2 regions of the Streptomyces sp. NPDC046308 genome follow, and region 2 is predicted to be linked to the other one. Evidence: riboswitches for the same ligand, from Rfam matches in the RefSeq annotation. Region 2 holds a riboswitch; the other holds the start of a gene.
What was found. A riboswitch is a leader RNA that binds a small molecule or an ion and turns the genes downstream of it on or off. The one in region 2 is predicted to bind ZMP and ZTP.

Region 1 (7,470 bases), on a different contig from region 2:
CGGCGGCCAGCCCACCGGTGATCCCGACGCTTTCATCCCGTTCGCCAAGGGGATCCGGGACCCGATCGTCGGCGAGCTCCTGGAAGGCCGCAAGCCCCTCACGGACGTGGCCGTCACCAAGGGCACCGCCAACCGCCGGATCTTCTTCGAGAAGGTCGAGCTGCCCGACGGTTTCTTCGCCGTCGGCGACTCGGTCGCCACCTTCAACCCGCTCTACGGGCAGGGCATGACCGTCGCCGCCCAGGGGCTGCTCGCCGTACGGTCCCTGCTGCGGGCCAAGGGGCTCGCCCACCCCGGCTTCGGGCGCGAGGCGCAGCGCGCGATCGCCCCGCAGGTGGCCACCGCCTGGGACCTGGCCACCTCGCAGGACATCCTCTACCCGGGCGCCACCGGCATGAAGCCGCGGACCGGCGCCGGACTGCTCAACGGGTACGTCAGCCGGCTGATGACGGGGGCCACCACCCGGGAGGCGCTCACCGCGGCCTTCCTCCAGGTCATCACCATGAGCACCGCGCCCACCCACTGGCTCCGGCCTTCGGTGGTCTGGAACGTCCTGCGCGCCTCCGACCGCGGCGCGCTGAAGGCGCCGCCGCTCACCGCCGCCGAACGGAGCGTCGCCGGCCTCGACCAGCGGGCCGATCCGGTCGATCCCGTCGGCCGGGCCCGGTGAAGAGCGGCCTGATCCTCTACGTGCCGGGGGCGCTGCTGATCCTGATCCTGCTGGTCAAGGCGCCCACCCTGCACAGGAGGTGGGACCAGCCCCCGATGCGGGCCGTCTGCGCGCTGCTGGTCATGGGATGCCTGGTGCTGTTCCTGGCGGCGCCGCCGACGATCGCGGCGGTCAACCGCTTCACCGGCGTGGCCAACTTCTCGGCCCCGCTGGTCTTCGGCCTGATCACCGCGTTCTCCGGGTCGTGCGTGGTGCTGGTCCTGCAGTGGGGCGGCGGCCCGCCGGCCGTGGTGCGCCGGGCCACCCGGCTGACGGTGGCCGTGTACGGCGGGGTCGCCGTGGCGATCATCGTCCTCTTCGCGATCGGCGAGGCACCGGTGGAACGCCTGCGGGACCTGGACACGTACTACGCCGACACCCCGTGGATCCGGGAGATGATCGTCTGCTACCTGCTGGCGCACACGGTCGGCAGCTCGGCGCTGACCGTGCTCACGGGGCGGTGGCTGCGCCGCACCCACCCGTCCCTGCGACCGCTGCGGACCGGGCTGGCCCTGATCATGACCGGCGGGCTGCTGGACCTCGGCTACCTCGTCGCCAAGTGGACCGCGCTGGGTGCCCGCTGGAGCGGCCGCGACTGGGACGGCCTGTCCACGGACGCGGCGCCGCCGCTGGCCGCGGGGGCGGCCCTGATGGTGGCGACGGGCTTCATCGTGCCGCTGGTCGGCGGGTCGGCGACCTGGCGGGACTTCAGCGAGTACCGCGGGCTGCACCCCCTGTGGAAGGCCCTGCGGGGCTTCGCCGCGTCCAGCGTGCGGACGGTTCCGCTCACGTGGTGGTCACCGGTCGGGATCCGGCTGATCCACCGCGAGTCGGTCATCGACGACGGGATCCTGGCCCTCACCCGCTGGTTCGACCCGCGCGTGCGCCGGGCGGCGTACGAGGCCGCGCGCGAGCAGGGCATGAGCGAGGACCGGGCCGAGGCCGTCGCGGACGCCGCCATGCTCGCCGCCGCGTGCGGCCGCAGGACCGCCGCCACCGCCACCGACGCGGACCCCGGCCCGCACACCGCCACCTCGGCCGAGGCCGAGGCCGGCGACTGCTCCGTACCGCTGCGGGACCGCGAGCCGCCACGGCTGTCCGGCCGGCCCCTGACCGCCCTGGCCCGCGAGTTCCGCGGCTCCCCCATCGTCGCCGCCGCCCGGGCCGCCGCCGTACGCGGCTAGGGGGTGGAACCCGGGGAAACGCAGGGGCCGGGGAAAGGGAACGCCCCGGGCCCGAAGGCCCGGGGCGTCCGGCGTACGCGCGGCGCGGTCAGAGCTCCGCGAGGTCCAGCCCGGCCTGCGCGGCGGCCGCCTGGACGGTCTGCTCCAGCAGGACGGCGATGGTCATCGGGCCGACACCGCCGGGCACCGGGGTGATCAGCGAGGCGCGCGCGGCGGCGGACTCAAAGTGGACGTCGCCGACGTTGCCCTCGTTGTACCCGGCGTCCAGGACCACCGCGCCCGGCTTGATGTCCTCGCCCCGGATGAACTCGGCCTTGCCCACGGCGGCGACCAGGACGTCCGCCTGGCGCACGATCGAGGGCAGGTCCACGGTGCGGGAGTGGCAGTAGGTGACGGTGGCGTTCTGCTCCAGCAGCAGCATCCCGGCCGGCTTGCCCAGGATGGCGCTGCGCCCGACGACGACGGCGTGCTTGCCGGTCAGGTCCACGTCGTAGGCGGCGAGCAGGCGCATGATGCCGCCGGGAGTGCAGGAGACGAAGCCCGGCAGCCCGAAGCCCATGGCGGCGAAGGAGTGCATGGTGACCCCGTCGACGTCCTTGCCCGGTGCGATGGCCTCGAAGGCGGCGCGCTCGTCGATGTGGTGCGGGACGGGGTGCTGGAGCAGGATGCCGCTGATCTCGGGGTCCTCGGAGAGCGCGGTGAGGGTGGCCACCAGCTCCTCGGTGGTGGTCGCGGCCGGCAGCTCGACGTGGCGGGAGGTGATCCCGGCCTTGGCGCAGCGGTTCTGCTTCATGCGTACGTACGTGACGGACGCGGGGTCCTCGCCGACCAGCACGGTCGCGAGGCAGGGTGCGGTGCCGGTGCGCTCGGTGATCTTCGCCGCGTACGCGGCGGTCTGCTCCGAGATGCGGCGGGCGAGGGCGGTGCCGTCCATCAGGCGGGCGGTGCCGGTCGCGGCCTGGGCCGACGGGGCAGTCTGGGCAGTCGTCACGGGGTCTCCTGAACGTCGCTGCGGATCGCGGTTCGCCCAGGCGCGCGGCAGTCGACGTACCGGAGGTCCCGGGGAGGTCCCCGGGAGCGGATGTCCGGAGGTCCGCAGACCCGCGGGTACGCCGGGCCGCTCCCCGGTGGTGATCCACCCGAACGCCAGTCACGGCCCGCCGCCCACTGTAGTCGACATATCGGGTGGATGACCGGCGCCCGACCTGGGACGATCGATACATGACGCGCACTTTCGACCATCTTGTCGCCGAGGCCGAGTCCGTCTCCGTGGACGGCTGGGACTTCTCGTGGCTCGACGGCCGGGCGACCGAGCAGCGCCCCTCCTGGGGCTACCAGCGACTGCTGGCCGAGCGCCTGTCCCGGGTCCGCTCGGCGCTGGACGTCCAGACCGGCGGCGGCGAGGTCCTCGCCGGGTCCGGGCCGCTGCCCCCGCTGATGGCCGCCACCGAGTCCTGGCCGCCCAACGTCGAGAGGGCGACCCGGCTGCTGCACCCGCTGGGCGCGGTGGTGATCGCCGACTCGGACGAGCCCCCGCTGCCCTTCGGCGACGAGGCCTTCGAGCTGGTGGCCAGCCGGCACCCGGTGACCATCTGGTGGGAGGAGATCGCGCGGGTGCTGACGCCGGGCGGCACCTACCTCTCGCAGCAGGTCGGCCCGGCCAGCGTCTTCGAGCTCGTCGAGTACTTCCTCGGCCCGCAGCCGGAGGAGGTCCGGCGCGGCCGGCACCCCGACGACGCGGTCGCCGAGGCCACGAAGGCCGGCCTCGAAGTCGTCGATCTGCGCTCCGAACGTCTGCGGACGGAGTTCCACGACATCGGAGCCGTGATCTACTTTCTGAGGAAGGTGATCTGGATGGTGCCCGGCTTCACGGTCGGGCAGTACCGGGACCGGTTGCGCGAGCTGCACGAACAGATCGAACGCGAAGGTCCGTTCGTCGCGCACACCGCCCGCTTCCTCATCGAGGCCCGCAAAAAGGGCTGAAGGGAGGGTGGACGGATCCACGCCGAATTGGTTGCGTGGCCACAGCGTGGCGCAGGTCACTCAATTCAGCGCGTAACGAATCGACTCGGGCATGCGATGAACCGACAGGTGTCCTCGCGCGGCCCGGAATACAGACCCCCCTCGGGTCTGTTTCCCGAGTTCGCGCGATGATGTCCCGCTTACCCCTTATCTGTTCGCAACGAGAGGCTCCTTGTGTCGCTCAGCCCGTCCCGTACGTTCCCTCCGGAGATCGCCGAATCCGAGGCCCTGGTCGCGCTCGTCGAGCGCGGCCGCGAGCAGGGTCACATCAACGGTGACGACGTGCGCCAGGCCTTCGAGGCCGGCCGCATCCCGGTGGACCAGTGGAAGCGGGTCCTGCGCAGCCTGAACCAGGTCCTGGACGAGGAGGGTGTCGCCCTCCATGTCAGCGCGGCGCCCGCCACCAAGGCTGCCGCGAAGAAGCCCCGCAAGGCCGCCGCCGCCCCGGCCCGTACCGTGGCCAAGAAGGCCGCCGCCGCGCCGCGCCCCATCGGCGCGCGCAAGACCTCGGCCGCCGCCACGGCCACGGCCACGGCCACGGCCTCGGCCTCGGCGATATCCGCATCGCCGGCCGCCGCCGCCCCCGAGGAGGCGTCGGCCGAGGCCGCCGCCGAGCCGAAGAAGCGCACGGTCAAGAAGACCGCCGTCAAGAAGACCGCCGTGAAGAAGACCGCCGCGGCGAAGAAGACCAGCGCCAAGGACGCCGACGAGGGCGAGACCCCCGTCGTGGAGGGCGAGGACTGGGCCGCCGAGGACCTGGCCGACGAGGCCGAGGAAGAGGCCCCCAAGGCCGGCGGCACCCAGGGCTTCGTCCTGTCCGACGACGACGAGGACGACGCCCCGGCGCAGACGGTCATGGTGGCCGGCGCCACCGCCGACCCGGTCAAGGACTACCTCAAGCTGATCGGCAAGGTGCCGCTCCTCAACGCCGAGCAGGAGGTGGAGCTCGCCAAGCGCATCGAGGCGGGTCTCTTCTCCGAGTACAAGCTCGAAGAGGAGGAGGACCACAAGCCCGCCTTCAAGCGCGAGCTGGAGATCCTCGTCGAGGACGGCCGCCGGGCGAAGAACCACCTGCTGGAGGCCAACCTCCGCCTCGTGGTCTCCCTCGCCAAGCGCTACACCGGCCGCGGCATGCTCTTCCTGGACCTGATCCAGGAGGGCAACGTCGGTCTGATCCGCGCCGTGGAGAAGTTCGACTACACCAAGGGCTTCAAGTTCTCCACGTACGCGACCTGGTGGATCCGGCAGGCGATCACGCGTGCCATGGCCGACCAGTCGCGCACGATCCGCATCCCCGTCCACATGGTCGAGATCATCAACAAGCTCGCCCGCGTGCAGCGCCAGATGCTCCAGGACCTCGGCCGTGAGCCCACTCCGGAGGAGCTGGGCAAGGAACTCGACATGACCCCCGAGAAGGTCATCGAGGTCCAGAAGTACGGCCGCGAGCCGATCTCCCTGCACACCCCGCTGGGTGAGGAGGGCGACAGCGAGTTCGGTGACCTCATCGAGGACTCCGAGGCGGTCGTACCCGCGGACGCGGTGTCCTTCACCTTCCTCCAGGAGCAGCTCCAGTCGATCCTGGGCACGCTCTCGGAGCGCGAGGCGGGCGTCGTCTCGATGCGTTACGGCCTCAACGACGGCCAGCCGAAGACCCTGGACGAGATCGGCCGCGTGTACGGGGTCACCCGTGAGCGCATCCGCCAGATCGAGTCCAAGACCATGTCGAAGCTGCGCCACCCGTCGCGTTCCCAGGTGCTGCGCGACTACCTCGACTAAACGGCAGGGTGGCGGCCTCCCCGGCGGTGCACGGCACGCCGGGGAGGCCGCCATCTGTCGGGTCAGCGCGCGGAGTGCTCCAGCATGTGCTTGAGCTTCTCCTCGCCGCGGGGCATCTCCTTGCGGACCGCGGGCTTGACCACGAGGGGAACGAGGGCCCGGCCCATGCCGTGGCCCTCGAAATCGACGGACAGGGTGACGCGCGAGCGGGTCCCGCCGTCGAGGGGTTCGATCCTGCCCCGAACGTCCGGCCGGACCGGCCCGGCGACGCCGTGGAGGTGCCAGCTCCGCGGCGGGTCCATGGCCGTGTACTCCATGGTCGTGGGGATCCTCCGCCTGCCGATGCGCCGGGTGACGAGGATCCGGGAACCGACGTGGACCGGGAGGTCCCCCAGGGGAACGGCGGACAGGGCGCTGTCCTGCCACTCCGGCAGGTGCGTGGGGTCCGTGACGTACGCGTAGACGTCCTCGGGCGTACGGTCGATCTCGATGCTCTTGCTGATCGCGGACATGGCGACCCCTGGAGCCCCCCTGGGCGGCTTCTCCCTCCAAACTACCCCGCGGGCGAAACGGCGGCGCGCTGCTTGCGAGCGGCCATCACGGCGTACACGAGGACGCCCGCGAAGAGGAACAGCACGCCCTGGTAGACGGCGGCGTAGCCGGAACCGGCGACCAGCCACATCGAGAAGGCGAACGCCAGGCAGGCGAGGACGGCGTCGCGGACCAGGCGGCCGGGCCGGACCCGCTCCGGGCGGCCCGAGGCCAGGAAGTGGATCTGCGCGGCGGTGGAGAGCAGGTACGGGACCGTCGCGGTGAAGGTCGTGACGAGGACCAGGACCTCGAAGACGCGCTGGGAGCCGGCCGTGTAGTTGTAGACGGTCAGCGCCGAGGCGAGGGCGACCGTGACGAGGACGCCGGCCACGGGGACGCCGCGCTTCTTCGTCTCGAAGACCTTCGGGAAGAGTCCGTCCTTCGCGGCGGCGTACGGGGTCTGCGCGCTGAGCAGGGTCCAGCCGTTGAGCGCGCCGGCCATCGAGATCACGGCGGCGCCGGCGACGAGCGTGCCGCCCCAGGTGCCACCGAACATGACGTTGACGGCGTCGCTGAAGGGGGCCTCGGAGGAGACCAGCTTCTCGTGGGCGACCAGGCCGAAGACGGCGAGGGTGCCGAGCAGGTAGACGGTGGCGGCGCCCAGGGTGCCGAGGATCGTGGCCCGGCCGACGTTGCGCTCCGGGTCGCGGACCTCGCCCGCGCTGACGGCGGCGGACTCGACGCCCAGGTAGCTGAAGAGCAGGATCGCGGCGGAGGCCGAGACCGCCCCGACCGCGCTCTGGCCGGTGGCCTGGAAGGGGCCGAGGTTGGCGGGGTCGAAGAAGAACAGCCCGCCCACGGCGACGAGCAGCAGCGGGGCGAACTTCAGCACGGTGGAGACCAGTTGGACGGCGCCGACGTACCGGGTGCCGGCCAGGTTGGCGAGCGCCGGGAGCCACTGCACGCACAGGGCGGCCAGGCACATGGACCACTTGTGCGCGCCGACGGCGGGGAAGAGGACGCCGAGGTAGCCGACGGCCGCCACCGCGAGCGCCGCGTTGGAGACCCAGGTGGTGATCCAGTAGCTCCAGGCGGCGAGGAAGCCGGCGAAGTCGCCGAAGGCGGCGCGTGCGTAGACGTACGGTCCGCCGGTCTGGGGGTGCCGGTTCGCGAGCCGGCCGAAGACGAGGGCGAGGGCGATCGCACCGAGGGTGAGCACGGCGAAGGCGACAAGGCTGATGGTGCCGA
Region 2 (19,155 bases):
CGCGAAGGGGTTGTCGTCGGTGGGGGAGTCGGGCTGACGGCGGTCCGGCATCGGGTGTGTTTCTTCCCCTGTGTCATGGACGTCGTGGTGACGTCGTGTCGAGGTGAGGCCAGTTTGCGACTTGTACGCCAGACGCTACCGCCCGGCCGTCCCCCCGTCCCTCGGGGGCCGTCCGGTGTGCCGGTATCGTTGCAGGCGGTCGGTGGCTTCGTATGGTTCCCCGTATATCGGTACCCCGAAGTTTTGTATGACCACACAAAGACGAACACCGCAATTCCCGCGAGAAAGGGCCTCCCATGGCCGCCTCCCGCCTGGTCGTGCTGGTCTCCGGCTCCGGCACCAACCTCCAGGCCCTGCTCGACGCCATCGACGCCCACCCCGGCGGAGCCGAGGGCTTCGGCGCCGAAGTCGTCGCCGTGGGGGCCGACCGCAAGGGCATCGCCGGCCTGGAGCGGGCGGAGAAGGCCGGGATCCCCACCTTCGTCTGCCCGGTCAAGGACTACGCGAGCCGTGCGGAGTGGGACGCCGCCCTCACGGAGGCGACCGGCGCCCACGCGCCGGACCTCGTCGTGTCCGCCGGGTTCATGAAGATCGTGGGCAAGGAGTTCATCGACCGCTTCGGCGGCCGGTTCATCAACACCCACCCCGCCCTCCTCCCCGCCTTCCCCGGTGCGCACGGCGTACGGGACGCGCTCGCCTACGGCGCGAAGGTCACCGGCTGCACGGTCCACTTCGTGGACAGCGGCGTGGACACCGGTCCGATCATCGCCCAGGGTGTGGTCGAGGTCAGGGACGAGGACGACGAAGCCGCTCTCCATGAGCGCATCAAGGAAGTCGAGCGCCAGCTGCTCGTCGATGTCGTGGGGCGCCTGGCCCGGCACGGCTACCGCATTGAGGGACGAAAGGTAACAATCCAGTGACCGCCGCAGACATCGCAGCGAGCAACGACCCGACCACGACCCAGCGGCCGATCCGGCGTGCGCTCATCAGCGTCTACGACAAGACGGGACTGGAAGAGCTGGCCCGCGGGCTGCACGAGGCGGGCGTCGCGCTCGTCTCCACCGGCTCCACCGCCTCGAAGATCGCCGCTGCCGGGGTGCCCGTCACCAAGGTCGAGGAGCTGACCGGCTTCCCCGAGTGCCTGGACGGCCGGGTGAAGACCCTGCACCCGCGCGTGCACGCCGGCATCCTCGCCGACCTGCGCCTGGAGGACCACCGCGACCAGCTCGCCGAGCTGGGCGTCGAGCCCTTCGACCTCGTGGTCGTCAACCTGTACCCGTTCCTGGCCACCGTCCAGTCGGGTGCCACCCCCGACGAGTGCGTCGAGCAGATCGACATCGGCGGTCCGTCGATGGTCCGCGCCGCCGCCAAGAACCACCCGTCGGTCTCCGTCGTCACCAGCCCCGAGCGGTACGCCGACGTGATCGCCGCGGCTCAGGGCGGCGGCTTCGACCTCACCGCCCGCAAGCGGCTCGCGGCCGAGGCCTTCCAGCACACCGCCGCCTACGACGTGGCCGTGGCCTCCTGGTTCACGAACGCGTACGCGCCGGAGCCGGAGGCGGTCCTGCCGGAGTTCCTCGCGGGCGCCTGGGAGCGCAAGTCGACCCTGCGCTACGGCGAGAACCCGCACCAGGCCGCCGCGCTCTACACCGACGGGCAGCCGGGCGGGCTCGCCAACGCCGAGCAGCTGCACGGCAAGGAGATGTCCTTCAACAACTACGTGGACACCGAGGCCGCACGCCGCGCCGCCTACGACCACGACGAGCCCTGTGTCGCGATCATCAAGCACGCCAACCCGTGCGGCATCGCGGTCGGCGCGGACGTCGCCGCCGCCCACCGCAAGGCGCACGCCTGCGACCCGCTGTCGGCCTTCGGCGGCGTGATCGCCGTCAACCGTCCGGTGACCGTGGAGCTCGCCGAGCAGGTCGCCGAGATCTTCACCGAGGTCATCGCGGCCCCCGCCTACGAGGACGGCGCGGTCGAGGTCCTGGCCAAGAAGAAGAACATCCGCGTCCTGAAGGTGGACGGCACCCCGCACCAGCCGGGCGACCTGAAGCCGATCTCGGGCGGCACGCTGCTCCAGCAGTCGGACGTCTTCCAGGCCGAGGGCGACGACCCGGCCAACTGGACCCTCGCCACCGGCGACGCCCTCTCCGAGGCCGAGCTCGCCGAGCTGGCCTTCGCGTGGAAGGCCTGCCGGGCCGTCAAGTCGAACGCGATCCTGCTCGCCAAGGACGGCGCCTCGGTCGGCGTCGGCATGGGCCAGGTCAACCGCGTCGACTCGGCGAAGCTGGCCGTCGAGCGGGCGGGCGCCGAGCGCGCGCAGGGCTCGTACGCCGCGTCCGACGCCTTCTTCCCCTTCCCGGACGGGCTGGAGATCCTGACGGCCGCGGGCATCAAGGCCGTGGTCCAGCCGGGCGGTTCGGTCCGTGACGAGCAGGTCGTCGAGGCCGCCCGGAAGGCCGGCGTGACCATGTACTTCACCGGGACCCGGCACTTCTTCCACTGATCACCGGTACCCGACCGACGGCGAAGGCCGCGTCCCGCAGTGCGGGACGCGGCCTTCGCCGTGTGCGTGCGGAGGGGGCTCAGTACTGGGGGCGCCGGAAGTAGTCGCCCGCCTTCGCGAGGCCCACGATGACCGTGATGCCGAGGGCGAGGGAGACCAGGGACGGCAGGGCTGCGATGACGCCGAAGCCGGCCGGGGTGTGCTCGTCGGCGCTGAGCGCGATCATGTTCCCCACCAGGCCGACAGCGGCGAAGAGGACCTGCAGCGATCCGTAGATGATGCCGGAGACGCGGACGCCGCCGCGGCCCTTGGCCAGCTTGGCCGCGGTCAGGATGGGCCACAGCGCCATGGCGATGAAGAAGAGGCCGATGACGACGCCCACGGTGCCGGCGACGGCCCCCGCGTCCTCGGCGGAGGAGCTGGAGTAGCTGGAGTCCGAGAGCGCCGCGGCGAACACGGCGCCGCCGATGATGAAGAACAGGCCGGCCAGTACCTGGAGGCCGCCGACGATGAAGAGGATGACGCGGGCCGCCTTCGCTCCGCCGGGCATCTGCATCTGGTGGAACGGGGCGCCCGGGTATCCGACGGGACCGCCCGGGTACGCCTGCGGGGCCTGCTGCGGGTAGGCGTAGCCGCCCTGGGGAGCCTGCTGGGGGTAGCCGTAGCCGGGCTGGCCCTGCGGGGCCTGGGGCGGCTGCTGTCCGTACGGATTGTGCGGGTCGCCGAAGCTCATCTTGGGGTGTTCCTCCGTGGAAGTGCGGGGACGCACGGCATGAGCGCGGAGGAATCCTGCACGGTGCGGTCCGCCCCCCGGCACTGCCCGCGGCACTCAGTCGATTCATCGTCGTCCGGCGCCCGAGGCTTGTCCAGTTCGTTACGGTGCGGCCGGTGACTTGTTGTGCAAGTGCAATGAACCCTGCACACCGGCGAGCGCCTTGACTGGAACCGGGGCCACCTCATCCGGGAGGATGGGGTCATGACCGCCCAGATTCTCGATGGCAAGGCCACCGCCGCCGCGATCAAGTCCGAACTGACCGCCCGCGTGGCGGCCCTGAAGGCCCGGGGCATCACCCCCGGCCTCGGCACCCTCCTGGTCGGTGACGACCCGGGGAGCCGCTGGTACGTCAACGGCAAGCACAAGGACTGCGCCGAGGTCGGCATCGCCTCCATCCAGCGCGAACTGCCCGGCACGGCCTCCCAGGAGGACATCGAGGCGGTCGTACGGGAGCTCAACGCCAACCCGGACTGCACCGGCTACATCGTGCAACTCCCGCTCCCCAAGGGCATCGACACCAACCGGGTCCTGGAGCTGATGGATCCGCTGAAGGACGCCGACGGCCTGCACCCCATGTCGCTCGGCCGGCTGGTGCTGAACGAGCCGGGCCCGCTGCCCTGCACCCCGTACGGGATCGTCGAACTGCTGCGCCACCACGACGTCGGGATCAACGGCGCCCACGTCGTCGTCCTCGGCCGCGGGATCACCGTGGGGCGCTCCATCGGCCTGCTGCTCACCCGCAAGTCCGAGAACGCCACCGTGACGCTCTGCCACACCGGTACGCGCGACCTCTCCGGGCTGCTGCGCCAGGCGGACATCATCGTCGCGGCGGCCGGTGTGCCGCACCTGGTCAAGCCGGAGGACGTGAAGCCGGGCGCGGCCGTGCTCGACGTGGGCGTCAGCCGCGACCAGGACGGGAAGATCGTCGGCGACGTGCATCCCGGCGTGGCCGAGGTGGCCGGGTGGATCTCCCCGAACCCCGGCGGCGTCGGCCCGATGACCCGGGCCCAGCTGCTCGTCAATGTCGTCGAGGCGGCGGAACGGACCACCAGTGCAGGCTGAACGGGACGCGGAGCACTCCGGGCGCGCGGGCGGCGGCGGCGCGGCCGCGGCGAACGGCACGCCCGTCGCGTCCGGCGCGCCGGTCACGCCCGTCACACCGGGCACGGTCGCCGCGCCGGCCGCGCCCGTGGACGAGGCGCGCCGGTCCCGGCGCTTCCCGTCCATCACCCGGGACACCGCCCGCCCCGAGGGCAGCGGGCGCGCCGTCCCGGGGGCGGTGTCCACGCCCGCCCGTCAGTGGCCGATGCTCAGCGTGCTCGCCGCGACCGCGGCCGGGCTGCTGACGACCGCGGTGGGGCACCCGAAGGCCGGCTGCCTGGCGATCGGCGTGGCCCTGATCGCCGCCTCCGTGATGCGGCGCGTGCTGCCCTCGGTGGGGATGCTCGCGGTGCGCTCCCGCTTCACGGACATGATCACGTACGGGCTGCTGGGTGTGGCGATCACGCTGCTCGCGCTGGTGATCGAGCCCAAGCCGCTGCTGGAGATCCCGTTCCTGGAGAGCGCGGTCCGCTTCACCGTGCGGTGAGCGCGGCGGGTCCGGTGAGCGCCGTGAGCGCGGCCAGGGTGGCCGCGACGGCCGGCTGGGTCTGCGTGCCCGCCCGCACCAGTGCGTCCAGCGTCCGCCCGGGGCCCGGCAGCTCCCGTACGGCGGCGCCGGGCGGCGGGGCGTCGCACAGCAGCTTCGGCAGGATCGACACGGCCCGCCCGGTGGCCACGAGCCACAGGCCGGCCCGCAGATCCGCGCACTCGTGCGCGATGCGCGGGGTGAATCCGGCATTCCGGCAGGCGTGCAGCAGCATCTCGCGGCAGCTGCTCGGGGCCGGTGCCGAGACCCAGTCGGTCCCGCGCAGCGCGGCGAGCCCGTCCCGCTCGTAGGCGGGGACCAGGGCCCGCGGCAGCGCCAGGCACAGCGGGTCCTCGAACAGCGGCACCGCCGTGGTCCCGGGCGCCGGCGGGGCGCCGAGCAGCGGGTACGCGTACGTCACCGCCAGGTCCAGGCGGCGCGCGCGGAGCAGCGGCACGGCCTCCTCAGGGTCGGCCTGCACGATGCGCGGGCGCAGCCGGGGGTGGCGTACGGCCAGCTCGGCCAGGAGCGGCGCGGCCACCGTGGCCAGCGCGCTCGGGGCGCAGCCGACGGCCAGCTCACCGCCGGGCTCGGTGTCGAGGGCCCGTACCGCTGCCTCGGCCCGTTCCAGGGCGGCCAGCACCGGCTCGCAGGCGGCGGCCAGCGCCGCGCCGGCCGGGGTGAGCCGCAGCCCGCGCCCTTCCCGCTCCACGAGGACGGCCCCGGCCTCTGCCTCCAGGGCGCGCAGTTGCTGGGACACGGCGGAGGGGGTCACCGCGTGCAGGTCGGCGACGGCGGTCACTTTCCCGTGCGCTGCCAGATCCCTGAGGATGATCATCCGCTTCACATCGAGCATGAGTTCAGCTTAACGATTGCTGTAGCAGAAGTAGCTGGACTTCACAGTTCGGGGGCGTGATGCTCGTGCCATGAACGCGAAGAAGAAGGTCGTCCTGGTCGGAGCCAACGGCACCCTCGGACGGGCGGTCCACACGGCCCTGCGCGAGCGCGGCCACCAGGTCGTCACCGCCTCCCGCAAGGACGCTGACATCCCGGTGGACATCACCGACCCCGCGTCCGTCCGGGCCATGTACGCCCGGCTGGCCGAACGGGTGGGCGAGATCGACGCGGTGGCGTGCGCGGCCGGCGGCGTGCCGTGGCGGCCCCTGGGCGAGCTGGGCACCGACGACGTCCGCAGCGGCCTCGAAGGCAAGGTCGTCAGCCAGGTCGAGCTGGTCCGCCAAGGCGTCGGCCACCTGCCCGCGCACGCCTCGTACACCCTGATCACCGGCATCCTCGCCCGCGAGCCCCTGCTCACCGGCGCCGTGGCCGCCCTCGCCAACGGCGCCGTCGAGGCCTTCGTGCGCGCCGCGGCCATCGAACTGCCCGGCCGCCAGCGCATCAACGCCGTCAGCCCCACCGTCTTCGAGGAGTCCCTCGACGCGTACGGGGACACCTTCGCGGGATTCGACCCGGTGCCCGTGGCCCGCGCGGCGAACGCGTACGTCAAGTCGATCGAGGGCCACCAGACGGGCCGGATCTTCCTGGTCGAGTAGCCGGTCCGGCCGCCGGAGAGCAGGCCGAACAGAGGTCCCCGAACCGGCTCCGCCTTCGAAACGCCGGGGCCCGTGTGCCACGCACCACAGGGACCCGGGGGTTGGCCCGCTTCCGGGTCGGATAGCCTGACCGCGGATGTCTCTTCACGTCAAGATTTACAGGGGAGCGGCGTCCTCCAGCACATGGGGCAGGGACGCCCCACCGCCAGCTGTCTAAACGGAGAAGGCCATGACCCGCACTCCTGTGAATGTCACCGTCACCGGCGCCGCCGGCCAGATCGGCTACGCGCTGCTCTTCCGCATCGCCTCCGGGCACCTGCTCGGCGCGGACGTGCCGGTCAAGCTCCGTCTTCTGGAGATCCCCCAGGGCATGAAGGCCGCCGAGGGCACCGCCATGGAGCTCGACGACTGCGCCTTCCCGCTGCTCAAGGGCATCGACATCTTCGACGACCCGAACCAGGGCTTCGCCGGCGCCAACGTCGCGCTGCTCGTGGGTGCCCGCCCGCGCACCAAGGGCATGGAGCGCGGTGACCTGCTCTCCGCCAACGGCGGCATCTTCAAGCCGCAGGGCGCCGCGATCAACGCGCACGCCGCGGACGACATCAAGGTCCTGGTCGTGGGCAACCCGGCCAACACCAACGCGCTCATCGCCCAGGCCGCCGCCCCGGACGTACCGGCCGAGCGCTTCACCGCGATGACCCGCCTGGACCACAACCGCGCGATCTCGCAGCTCGCCAAGAAGACCGGCGCCGACGTCACCGACATCAAGCGCCTGACCATCTGGGGCAACCACTCGGCCACCCAGTACCCGGACATCTTCCACGCGGAGATCGCCGGCAAGAACGCCGCCGAGGTCGTCAGCGACGAGCTGTGGCTCGCCGACACCTTCATCCCGACCGTCGCCAAGCGCGGCGCCGCGATCATCGAGGCCCGTGGCGCGTCCTCGGCCGCCTCGGCCGCCAACGCCGCCATCGACCACGTCCACACCTGGGTCAACGGCACCGCCGCGGGCGACTGGACCTCCATGGGCATCCCGTCGGACGGCTCCTACGGCGTCCCGGAGGGCCTGATCTCCTCCTTCCCCGTCACCTGCAAGGACGGCAAGTACGAGATCGTCCAGGGCCTGGACATCAACGAGTTCTCCCGCACCCGCATCGACGCCTCCGTCCAGGAGCTGTCGGAGGAGCGCGACGCGGTCCGCGAGCTCGGCCTGATCTGATCCGTCCTCCCCGCCGAGGAGCGCGCGCACCTCGGCGGGAAGCGCGGACCCCTGGCGCCCCGGCCCACCCGGCCGGGGCGCTTTGGCGTGTTTACGCCTGTCGCTTGAAATAAGTGAAATCTAAAGTCGGTCGGTGACCGAGAGCCCCATTCCCCCTCAGCCCACCGGCGGGTGGCAGGACGACCTCCTCCGCGGCCGTCCCCCCGTCGACCCGGCGTTCAGCGAGGCCGGCCGCTTCCTGTGCGCGGGCACCTACGTCGACGCCGGATACCGCGATCGGGTGATCGAGGAGCTGTACGTCCACGAGGAGCGGATCGTCGCGCCCTCCTACGGGTTCGACGCCTCACGCGTCCTCGCCCACGCCCTCCGCGCCCGCCGCGCCGAACTCGGCTGGGCGCTCGGCGTACTCGGCGCCTGGTTCGTGGGTTCCGTGCTGACCGGCGGCGCGCTCGCGCTGCTGCTCGTCCCGTTCCTGCTGCTGAGCCTCGGCGGCTGGCTCAGGGCCCGGTCCGGCCTGCTGGCGCGCCTCCTGTCCCTCGTGGTGCGGATCTACGCCTGGTGGAACCTGCTCGCCCTGCTGTTCCTGATCCTCCTGGTCTGGCTGGCGCTGCTCGGCGCCTTCGACGACACGGGCGGATCCATCGGCCTCGGCGCCCTGATCTTCTCGCAGGGCATCGGTGGCGTGGCGACCGGATTCGTCATCGGGTGGGTCCCCGCGGTCTTCGCCGCGGTCGTCACCGTCGTCGGCCTCCAGCGCGGGTACGTCGCCCGGACCATCGCCAACGACCTCAACCGGGACCGGTACGCCCACCGGCCGGCCGATCCCGCCGAGACCGAGGTGGGCGTACGGTTCGCGCGGGTGCGGCGGCGCATCGTCGACGAGCAGCACGCGCCGCTGATCATGTATGACATCAACCACCCCTTCGCCGGGGCCGGACAGGCCTACCGCCCCTGGCAGGAGTCCTTCGAGCTGCGCCCCCGCGAGGACCTGCCCGAAGGCACCACACCGGATCAGCTCACCAACGCCCACATCCTCGGGGCGATCGTGCCCCTGGTGGAGCGGCTGCGGGTGCCCTCGCCGCACGGGTCCCCGCAGGCCCAGGCCGCCGTACTGGACCGGATGCAGGAGCTGGTCGTCGACCAGTGCGTGTTCCTGCCGGGCGACGGACTGGGGCACCGCGACGAAGGCTCGTACCTGCGTGCGGACTTCGAGACGCACCGGGCCGCGGCCATCGAGGAGGGCGGCGAACGCCGCCGGCACTTCCTGCGCATCCGCGTCGGCGGCTGGGACGAGAACATGGTCGTCACCCTGTTCGTACGGGTCCACACCCAGGGCGGGATGATGATGGTCGAGATGGCCCCGCACGTGCTGCTGCCCGTCCACGTCGCCTTCCACAACGCGGACGCCGACGCCCACCGCTACCTGAACAACAACCGGTTCGGGAAGGTGCTCTGGGCCCTGCGGCACACCCCGGGCTCCTTCACGGCCTCCCTCGTCACCCTGGGCCGCGGTGTCGCGAGTTGGGTGCGGATCGCGGCCGGCGGTCACCGCGGCGCCCGGCCGGAGGGGCCGCGCGTGTCCGTGCGCGAACTCGCGGCGCAGGACAACGGTTCGCTGTTCCATCTCATGGACCTGGACAGGTACTTGAAGACCATTCAGGACCGGGTCATCGCCGGTATTACCTTGGTCCTGCACGAAGGCGGCTGGCACACCGAGGCGTTCGCGCGACGCGCCGGCATCCACATCGAGAACTACGTGGGTGCGGCGTACGACAGCGCGATCAGCATGGGCGGCAGCGGCAACCACAACAGCACGCACAGGGGGAGCCATGGCGGCAGATAGCGGAAGCGGGAGCGGCACCGGGCCGGAGCCCGGAGTGCGGATCGGCAGCGTCCACGGCAGCGCGGTCAGTTTCGGCGGCTCCCACAACACCAACACCGTGCACCACGGCGGTACGGGAGCGGGCGCACCCGACGCGGCGCAGCTGCTGGAGGCGGTGCTCACCCTGCGCGAGGCGCTCGTACGGGAGGCACCCCGGGGGGAGGACAGAACCGCCCTCGACGCAGAACTGGACGGCATCGCCGAGCAGCTGGAGGGCGCCGAGACGATCCGCCCCGGCCTGCCCGCCCGGCTGCGCGCGGCGCTGGAGCGGTGGGCCCCGCTGGTGGAGTCGGTGAGCGCGGCCGCTGCCCTCGGCAGCCTGCTCGGCCAGCTGGGGGGCTGAGCCGTGGCTCCGGCACAGCCGCCGTCCGGCCCGCGCCGCTGGGACGCGCAGGCGCAGCGCTGGGTGGTGGACCAGGCCCCGGCCGGGCCGCCGCCGGGCCTGCCGCCGCTCCCGCCGCAGCCGCCGGGCGCGCCGCCCGTGTACGACCCGCTCGGGCCGGGGGCTCCGGCCCCGCCCCCGTACGCGGAGCCGACCGCGCCGCAGCCGCCCTACGGGCCCGACCAGGGATATCCGCCGCCCGTACCGCCGCAGCCCGGTCCCGTGCCGCCCTCCGGCGGCCGGCCCGGCCGGTGGCGGACTCCGGTGACGGCGGCCATCGCGGTCGCCGCCGTCGCGCTCGGCGCCGGGACGGTGTGGTTCCTGGCCCGGGACACGGACGACGCGGACCGCGCGGGGGAGAAGAACGGGACGGTGGCCTCGGGTACGCCGTCGTGGTCCGGCGGGGGACCGTCCGGTACGGGGTCGCCCTCCGCCTCCGGCTCCCCGACGTCGGGGGTCGGCAGGAGTGCGGGCCCGAGCCCGAGTCCGACCGGCACCGGGCCGGGCACGGGGGCGGGTGCGGGGGCCCACGAGACCAAGCAGGACCCGGCGGGCTTCACCATCGCCGTCCCGGCGGGCTGGGTGCGGGAGGAGCTCAAGGAGGGGGTCTTCTACCGCTCGCCCGACCGGACCGCGCTGATCCAGGTCTTCCGGGTGTCGGAGCCGGAGCTCAGCCCGCTCGACGCGGTCACCCAGGCCTCCGGGTACCTGCGGAGCGCCACCAAGGGGTACGAGGAGGTGCGCGTCGGCCCGGTCCCCGGCGGCTCGGGGGCGGCCGAGCTCGTCTACCAGTACGACAGCGAGGAGTCGCACGGGCTGCGGCGCGGCGTCGAACGCGTCCTGTTCGGGTCGGACGGCGGCAAGTGGGCGGTGCTGACCGCGGGCCCGGCCGCCGAGTGGCAGGTCACGCAGGACCACCACGCGGCGGCGCTGGCCGCGTTCCGGCCGGCCGGCTGACCGGGTCCGCCGGCGGGCCCGGCCTGCCCGGCAGGCCGCTCGCCCGGCAGGCCGCTCGCCCGGCGACGCCGGTCAGGACTGGTACGTGCCCGGCTTGTAGTGGCCGGGCACCATGCGGGTGGTGACCCCGATGCGGTTCCAGACGTTGATCGTCGCGATCACGGCGATCAGCTGGGCCAGTTCGCGCTCCTCGAAGTGCTTCTCGGCCTTCGCGTACACCTCGTCGGGCACGAACCCGTCCGTCAGGACCGTGACGGCCTCGGTGAACTCGATCGCCGCGAGCTCCTTCTCGGTGTAGAAGTGCCGCGACTCCTCCCAGGCGGCCAGCTGCACGATCCGCTCGACGCTCTCACCGTGCGCGAGGGCGTCCTTGGTGTGCATGTCGAGGCAGAAGGCGCAGTGGTTGACCTGCGAGGCCCGGATCTTGACTAGCTCGACCAGCGCCGGGTCCAGGCCCTTGCGGGAGGCGATCTCCAGGGCCAGGACGGCCTTGTAGACCTCGGGGGCGACCTTCGCCATCTGCATGCGGGGGGTGTGCTCGGGTGCGTGTGCGTGTGGGGTCGTCATGTGATCCACCCTAGGAGCCGGGCGGCCCGCGGATATGGTCCATATTCATGACGGAATCGTGGGCCACTTTCGGCGCCGACCTGCACCTGCACCTGGACCTCACCGCCGGACGGCGGCTGCGGGCCGGCCTCACCGAGGCCCTGCGCGAGGCCGCGCGCAGCGGGCGGCTGGCCGCCGGGACCCGGCTGCCGTCCTCCCGCACCCTCGCCGCCGACCTCGGCATCGCGCGGAACACGGTCGCGGAGGCGTACGCCGAGCTGGTGGCCGAGGGCTGGCTGACCGCCCGCCAGGGCTCCGGCACCCGGGTCGCGGAACGGGCCCGTCCGCGCCGGGCCGCGGCGGCCGCCCCCGTACGGCGTCCCGCGCGCCAGGGGCCCGCGTACAGCCTGCGGCCCGGCTCCCCGGACCTGGGCGGCTTCCCGCGCGCGGCCTGGCTGTCGGCGGCCCGGCGGGCCCTGACCGACGCGCCGAACGAGGCCTTCGGGTACGCGCTCGACGCGCGCGGCCGCGTCGAGCTGCGGCAGGCGCTCGCGGGCTACCTGGCGCGGGCCCGCGGGGTGTACGCCGACCCGGACCGGATCGTGCTGTGCGCGGGTTTCCTGCACGGGCTGACCCTGCTGGCCGGCGTGCTGCGGGCGCGGCGGGTGCGGGAGGTCGCGGTGGAGGGGTACGGACTGGACTTCCACCGCGACCTGCTGGAGCGGGCCGGGCTGCGGACGCGGCCACTGGCGGTGGACGGGGAAGGGGCCCGCACCGGGGAGCTGACCGCGTCGGCGGGCGCGGTGCTGCTGACCCCGGCGCACCAGTTCCCGACGGGCGCGGCCCTCACCCCGGCCCGCCGGGCGGCGGCGGTCGACTGGGCCCGGACCACGGGCGGGCTGATCCTGGAGGACGACTACGACGGGGAGTTCCGCTACGACCGCCAGCCGGTCGGCGCCCTCCAGGGACTCGACCCGGACCGCGTCGTCTACCTCGGCACGGCCAGCAAGTCCCTCGCGCCGGGGCTGCGGATGGGCTGGATGGTGGTCCCACCGGGGCTGCTGGACGAGGTCCTGGCGGCCAAGGGCCCCACGGACTGGGCCTCCAGCGCGCTGGAACAGCTCACGCTGGCGGCGTTCGTCACCTCGGGGGCGTACGACCGCCACGTGCGCGGGATGCGACTGCGCTACCGGCGGCGCCGGGACGAGCTGGTGGCGGCGGTGGCGGGCCGGGTCGGGGTGTCGGGCATCGCGGCGGGGCTGCACGCGGTGCTGGACCTTCCGGCGGGGACGGAGCGGTCGGTCGTGCAGTCGGCCGCCTGGCAGGACCTGACCGTGCACGGCCTGTCGAGCTTCCGGCACCCGCAGGCGGAGGTCGTGCCGCGGGACGCGCTGGTCGTCGGCTACGGCACTCCGTCGGACAGCGCGTGGTCCCCGACACTGGCCGCCCTCGCCGCCGCCCTTCCCTGACGGGCCCGCCTACGGCCCGGCCGCCGGGGCCCGCCCCCGCACCCCGCTCCTCAAACGCCGGCCAAATCCCGGCGTTTGAGGCGCGGGGTTCGGGGCGGAGCCCCGACACGACGGGCTGCAGACGGCCGCTCGGCCGGCACACCGCCCGCGGGATCCGGGGCGGAGCCCCAGCAGCGGCGGCGCGGCCACGGTCACCCGTCCGGGGACGGAGCCGCCGGTTCGCCGAAGCGGGCCAGGGCCAGGGAACCGGCGACCGCGACGGCGAAACCGGCGACGGCGAGCCAGGTCAGGCCCTCGCGGGTGCGGTCGCCGAGCCAGACCACGCCCACCGCGGCCGGGCCGATCGTCTCGCCGAGCACCAGCCCCGCCGTCGCCGCCGTCACCGAGCCGCGCGCCAGCGCGGAGGTGAGCAGCAGGAAGGCCGCACCGCCGCCCAGCAGGAGCGCGTACAGCGCCGGGTCGCGCAGGTCCCAGGGCGAGTCGATCAGCCGCACCGCGACCTCGACCACCCCGAAGCCCGTCCCCGCGGCCAGACCCAGGACCAGTGCCCGCGGCCCGTCCGGGAGCCGCCCCGCCACCGCGCCGACCACCAGCACCAGCCCCGCCACCGCCAGCAGCCCCAGCTCCAGCGCGAGCGACCCCGTTCCCGAGCCCTCCTCCCCGGCGGCGAGTCCGAGCATCAGCAGCCCCGCGCACACCACCCACACCGCACCCCACTCCGTCCGGGACAGCCGTACCCGCAGCAGCCGCGCCGCGACCACCGCCGTCACCGCCAGGCTGGCGGCCAGCGCGGCCCCCACCGCGTAGATCGGGACGTGGCGCAGCGCGATGATCTGGAGGACGAAGCCGACCGCGTCGAGGCCGAGACCCAGCAGGTACCGCCACTGCCGTACGGCGCGCAGGAACAGCGCCGCGTCCACCCCGGACCCCGACCCCGGCTCCGCCGCCCGCGCCGCGATCGCCTGCAGAACGGACGCCGTACCGAAGCAGACCGCGGCACCGAGTGCGCAAACCATCCCAATGAGCACGAACTGACTCTAGGTCACGGATCTCACGGCGGCCGGATTCCATCGGCCCGGGCCACCGCTCTACTCTGTCGGCAGCACGCCAGGCCCCAGGGGGAGCAGCAGACATGGACAGCAGCAGCACCAACCAGCGCCGTATGCGCTCCGGCGCGGTCGCCCTCGGCGGCATGGGCCTGCTCGCGGCCACCCTCGTGGCCTGCGGCAGCAGCGACGAGCCCGACAAGCGCTGCGCGTCCCGCTCCACGCTGGAGCACCTGAACAACAAGGAGTGCAAGAGCGGCGGCCGCGGCGCGTACTACTACGGCGGCTACGTCAGCAGCGGCAAGGTCTCCGGCGGCAGCTTCGACAAGTCCGCCGTCACCCGCGGCGGCATCGGCGGCCACAGCAGCTCCGGCTCCAGCGGCGGCTGAGGAAACCGGAACCCATGCAGCGGCACACCATCGAGCCCCGCCCCGGCTGGCAGAAGACCGTCGAGGAGCAGGGGCTCATCTATCCCCTCACCCGCTACCCCGACGACACCCTGCGCCCCTACTGGGACGAGAGCGCGTACTACTCCTTCTCCCTCCCCGAGGTCGAGGCCCTGGAGAACGTCGTCGAGGAGCTGCACGCCATGTGCCTGGCGGCCGCCGCGCACATCGTCGAGCACGACCGCTTCGCCGACCTCGGCATCACCGATCCCGGGCTCGCCGCGCTGATCGCCGAGTCCTGGCGCCGGCGCGCCGAACAGCCCTCCCTCTACGGCCGTTTCGACCTGCGCTACGACGGCACCGGCAGCCCGGCCAAGATGCTGGAGTACAACGCCGACACCCCCACCTCCCTCGTGGAGGCGGCCGGCCCGCAGTGGTTCTGGATGGAGGAACGCTTCCCCGGCGCCGACCAGTGGAACAGCCTCCACGAGCGCCTCGTCGATGCCTGGCGCCGCCAGGCCGAGCTGCTGCCGGCCGGCCCGCTGCACTTCGCGCACTCCGAGACCGACGAGCTCGGCGAGGACCTGATGACGGTCGCCTACCTCCAGGAGACCGCCGAGCAGGCCGGCCTCGACACCCACGCGCTCTCCGTCGAGCAGATCGGCTGGGACAGCCTGTCCGGCCGGTTCGTGGACGAGAAGCTCCGCTTCATCCGCAGCTGTTTCAAGCTCTACCCGTGGGAGTGGCTGGCCACGGACGAGTTCGGCCCGCACGTCCTCGGCACGTACGACCACGGCGGCGGCACCGGCACCACCTGCTGGATCGAGCCCCTGTGGAAGATGCTGCTCTCCAACAAGGCGCTGCTGGCGATCCTGTGGGAGCTCTTCCCCGAGCACCCGAACCTGCTGCCCGCCTACCTCGACGGACCGCGCGAGCTGGCCGAGGCCGGATCCGCCGGCTACGTGGCCAAGCCGCTCCTCGGCCGCGAGGGCGCGGGCGTCACCCTGCACGAACCGGGCGGGGGCGGCGAGCCCTTCGTACCGGAGGAGGGCGAGCGGTACTGCTTCCAGGGCCTGGCCCCGCTGCCCGACTTCGACGGCAACCGGGTGGTGCTCGGCGCGTGGGTCGTCGAGGACGAGGCGGCGGGGCTCGGCATCCGCGAATCGGCGGGGCCGGTCACGGACGAGTACGCCCGCTTCCTGCCCCACGTGATCCTCTGATCCCTCTGATCCCTCTGGGTCCCTGCCCGGGCTCAGGCCAGGACCGCCCGGAGCTGGTCCAGCCCCCAGTCCAGGTCCTCCTTGCTGATCACCAGCGGCGGGGCGAGCCGGATCGTCGATCCGTGGGTGTCCTTCACCAGCACCCCCCGCTCCATCAGCTTCTCGGAGACCTCGCGGCCCGTGCCGTGGCCCGGGGCGATGTCCACGCCCGCCCACAGTCCGCGGCCCCGTACGGCGGTCACGGCGCCCGCGCCGACCAGCAGGCCCAGCTCGTGGTGCAGGTGGTCGCCCAGCTCGGTGGCGCGCTGCTGGAACTCGCCGGTCCGCAGCATCGCGATTACCTCCAGGGCGACGGCGCACGCGAGCGGGTTCCCGCCGAAGGTGGACCCGTGCTGCCCGGGCCGGAACACCCCGAGCACGTCCTCGTCGGCGACGACGGCCGACACCGGGACCACGCCGCCGCCGAGCGCTTTGCCGAGGACGTAGACGTCGGGGACGACCCCCTCGTGCTCGCAGGCGAAGGTCCTGCCGGTCCGCCCCAGCCCCGACTGGATCTCGTCCGCCATGAAGAGGACGTTCCGCTCGCGGGTCAGCTCCCGTACGCCGCTCAGGTAGCCGGCCGGCGGCACCAGCACCCCCGCCTCGCCCTGGATCGGCTCCAGCAGCACGGCCACGGTGTTCTCGGTGACGGCGTGGGACAGCGCGGTGAGGTCCCCGTACGGGACGATCTCGAAGCCCGGCGTGTACGGACCGAAGTGGTCGCGGGCGTCGTGGTCCGTCGAGAAGGAGACGACGGTCGTGGTCCGGCCGTGGAAGTTGTCGGCGGCGACCACGATCTTGGCGTGCCCGTCCGGGACGCCCTTGACCTCGTAGCCCCACTTGCGGGCGGTCTTCACCGCCGTCTCCACGGCCTCCGCGCCCGTGTTCATCGGCAGCACCATCTCCTTGCCGCACAGCGCGGCGAGTTCGGTACAGAAGTCGGCGAACCGGTCGTGGTGGAAGGCGCGCGAGGTGAGCGTGACCCGCTCCAGCTGGGCCCGGGCGGCGTCGATCAGACGCCGGTTGCCGTGCCCGAAGTTGAGGGCGGAGTACCCGGCGAGCATGTCGAGGTATCTGCGGCCCTCCACGTCGGTCATCCACGCGCCGTCAGCGGACGCGACGACGACGGGCAGCGGATGGTAGGTGTGCGCGCTGTGCGCGTCGGCGGAGCGGATCACATCAGCAGTTGTCGACACGGGGTCTCCGATCGTCCGTCTTGCCCGGTGCGGGTGGTGACGAGGGTGGCGTCACCCTTCTTATCGTCGTCTCCTTATCGTCGCTCCGATGCCGGATGCAGAAACCTTCCGCGTCGCGCGGCGGCTAAGGTGGGCGGTACGCACGGCGACTGGCGCACGGAGAACGGACTCCGGGGGAGCCGTGCGCGTCCGACCGCATTCAGGGCCGCTCGCCTGGGCCTCGCGGGGTACCGATCACATCGACCCCGGAGGAGCCCGCCATGTCCGCGAGCCGCCATCCCGCCCTTTCCGCCACCGACCCCGAACTGGCGTCGTTCGTCGCAGCGGAGGAAGTCCTCCAGGCGCAGACCCTGCGCCTGATCCCCAGTGAGAACTACGTGTCCGCGGCCGTCCTGGAGGCCTCCGGCACCGTGCTGCAGAACAAGTACAGCGAGGGCTACCCCGGCCGCCGCTACTACGAGGGCCAGCAGAACATCGACCGCGTGGAGGCCCTGGCGGTCGAGCGGGCGAAGGGCCTGTTCGGCGTGGACCACGCGAACGTGCAGCCGTACTCCGGCTCGCCGGCCAACCTGGCCGTGTACCTGGCCTTCGCGAAGCCGGGCGACACCGTGATGGGTATGGCCCTGCCGATGGGCGGCCACCTGACGCACGGCTGGGGCGTCTCGGCGACCGGCTCGTGGTTCCGGGGCGTGCAGTACGGCGTCCGGGCCGACACCGGGCTCATCGACTACGACGCCGTGCGCGACCTGGCGCTCGCCGAGCGGCCCAAGCTGATCTTCTGCGGCGGCACCGCCCTGCCCCGCACCATCGACTTCGCGGCCTTCGCCTCCATCGCCGAGGAGGCGGGCTCGGTCCTGGTCGCGGACGTGGCCCACATCGCGGGCCTGATCGCGGGCGGCGCGCACCCGTCCCCGGCGGGCCACGTGGACGTCATCTCCACCACGACGCACAAGACCCTGCGCGGTCCGCGGGGCGCGATGCTCATGTGCCGCGAGGAGCACGCGAAGGCCATCGACAAGGCGGTCTTCCCGGGCCTTCAGGGCGGCCCGCACAACCAGACGACGGCCGGCATCGCGGTGGCCCTGCACGAGGCCGCCCAGCCGTCCTTCACCGCGTACGCGCACGCGGTCGTCGCCAACGCGAAGGCGCTGGCGGCGGCGCTGCTGGAGCGGGGCTTCGACCTGGTCTCGGGCGGCACCGACAACCACCTGATCCTGATCGACCTGACGGGCAAGGACGTGCCGGGCAAGGTCGCGGCGAAGGCCCTGGACCGGGCGGGGATCGTGGTGAACTACAACACGGTCCCGTTCGACCCGCGCAAGCCGTTCGATCCCTCGGGGGTGCGGATCGGTACGCCGTCGCTGACGTCCCGCGGGCTGTCGGCGGAGCACATGCCGGTCGTCGCCGACTGGATCTCGCGCGCGGTCGGCGCCGCCGCGAAGTCGGACGAGGCCGCGCTCGGGGTGATCCGCGCCGAGGTCGCCGACCTCATGGCGGCTTTCCCGGCCCCGGGCCTCCCTCTGTCCTGACCTGCCGCGCCGTTGCCGGGGCTCCGCCCCGGATCCCGCGCCTCAAACGCCGGCGGGGCTGGGTTTCCGGCGATTGGGGCGCGGGTGGGGGCGGCGCCCGTGGAGCCCCGCGCAGCGGTGTCGGCCCGCGCCGGCAGGGGGCGCAAAGCGGTCGCTCGGCCGGGGCTGGATCCGGACGGGCCGCTACCGCCCGGTACCCCACCACCGCACCGGCACCCGCGGCGCCACCCGGAAGGATCAGGCCGGCGGCGGGCCCGAGCCCGCCCCCGCACCTGAGAGAATGGGGCCATGGCTTCTGATCGTCCTCGCGCGCTCTCCGGCATCCAGCCCACCTCCGGTTCGTTCCACCTCGGGAACTACCTCGGAGCCATTCGCCAGTACGTCGCCCTCCAGGAGACGCACGACGCGTTCTACATGGTCGTCGACCTGCACGCGATCACCATGCCGCAGGATCCGAAGGATCTCCGCGCGAACACCCGCCTCTCCGCCGCGCAGCTGCTCGCCGCCGGTCTGGACCCCGAGCGCTGCACGCTCTTCATCCAGAGCCACGTGCCCGAGCACGCCCAGCTCGGCTGGGTCATGAACTGCATCACCGGTTTCGGCGAGGCCAGCCGGATGACCCAGTTCAAGGACAAGTCCGCGAAGGGCGGCGTCAACAGCGCCAGCGTCGGCCTGTTCACGTACCCGATCCTGCAGGTCGCCGACATCCTGCTGTACCAGGCGAACGCCGTCCCCGTCGGCGAGGACCAGCGCCAGCACATCGAGCTGACCCGCGACCTCGCCGAGCGCTTCAACCAGCGCTACGGCCGGACCTTCACCC

Region 1: another riboswitch for ZMP and ZTP. It lies ahead of ACZ6JT_RS05960 (bifunctional 5,10-methylenetetrahydrofolate dehydrogenase/5,10-methenyltetrahydrofolate cyclohydrolase); the one in region 2 lies ahead of ACZ6JT_RS12095 (serine hydroxymethyltransferase).

The regions. Positions count from the first base shown of each region.
Region 1 covers NZ_JBVJFB010000001.1:1,354,197-1,361,666, forward strand. Annotated here, with positions in the region: gene ACZ6JT_RS05950 (NAD(P)/FAD-dependent oxidoreductase) at 1-670, shown strand, start outside; gene ACZ6JT_RS05955 (MAB_1171c family putative transporter) at 667-1,893, shown strand; gene ACZ6JT_RS05960 (bifunctional 5,10-methylenetetrahydrofolate dehydrogenase/5,10-methenyltetrahydrofolate cyclohydrolase) at 1,982-2,827, opposite strand; ZMP/ZTP riboswitch at 2,982-3,057, opposite strand; gene ACZ6JT_RS05965 (methyltransferase domain-containing protein) at 3,115-3,876, shown strand; gene ACZ6JT_RS05970 (RNA polymerase sigma factor) at 4,090-5,691, shown strand; gene ACZ6JT_RS05975 (SRPBCC family protein) at 5,754-6,203, opposite strand; gene ACZ6JT_RS05980 (amino acid permease) at 6,245-7,470, opposite strand, start outside.
Region 2 covers NZ_JBVJFB010000002.1:1,026,269-1,045,423, reverse strand. Annotated here, with positions in the region: gene ACZ6JT_RS12185 (hypothetical protein) at 1-51, opposite strand, end outside; gene purN (phosphoribosylglycinamide formyltransferase) at 297-920, shown strand; gene purH (bifunctional phosphoribosylaminoimidazolecarboxamide formyltransferase/IMP cyclohydrolase) at 917-2,509, shown strand; gene ACZ6JT_RS12170 (hypothetical protein) at 2,589-3,242, opposite strand; gene ACZ6JT_RS12165 (bifunctional methylenetetrahydrofolate dehydrogenase/methenyltetrahydrofolate cyclohydrolase) at 3,486-4,346, shown strand; gene ACZ6JT_RS12160 (DUF3017 domain-containing protein) at 4,336-4,872, shown strand; gene ACZ6JT_RS12155 (LysR family transcriptional regulator) at 4,859-5,767, opposite strand; gene ACZ6JT_RS12150 (short chain dehydrogenase) at 5,838-6,464, shown strand; gene ACZ6JT_RS12145 (malate dehydrogenase) at 6,694-7,683, shown strand; gene ACZ6JT_RS12140 (hypothetical protein) at 7,817-9,526, shown strand; gene ACZ6JT_RS12135 (hypothetical protein) at 9,513-9,908, shown strand; gene ACZ6JT_RS12130 (hypothetical protein) at 9,912-10,904, shown strand; gene ACZ6JT_RS12125 (carboxymuconolactone decarboxylase family protein) at 10,977-11,471, opposite strand; gene pdxR (MocR-like pyridoxine biosynthesis transcription factor PdxR) at 11,519-12,919, shown strand; gene ACZ6JT_RS12115 (DMT family protein) at 13,111-13,947, opposite strand; gene ACZ6JT_RS12110 (hypothetical protein) at 14,052-14,354, shown strand; gene ACZ6JT_RS12105 (glutathionylspermidine synthase family protein) at 14,369-15,571, shown strand; gene rocD (ornithine--oxo-acid transaminase) at 15,604-16,806, opposite strand; ZMP/ZTP riboswitch at 16,942-17,032, shown strand; gene ACZ6JT_RS12095 (serine hydroxymethyltransferase) at 17,067-18,335, shown strand; gene trpS (tryptophan--tRNA ligase) at 18,624-19,155, shown strand, end outside.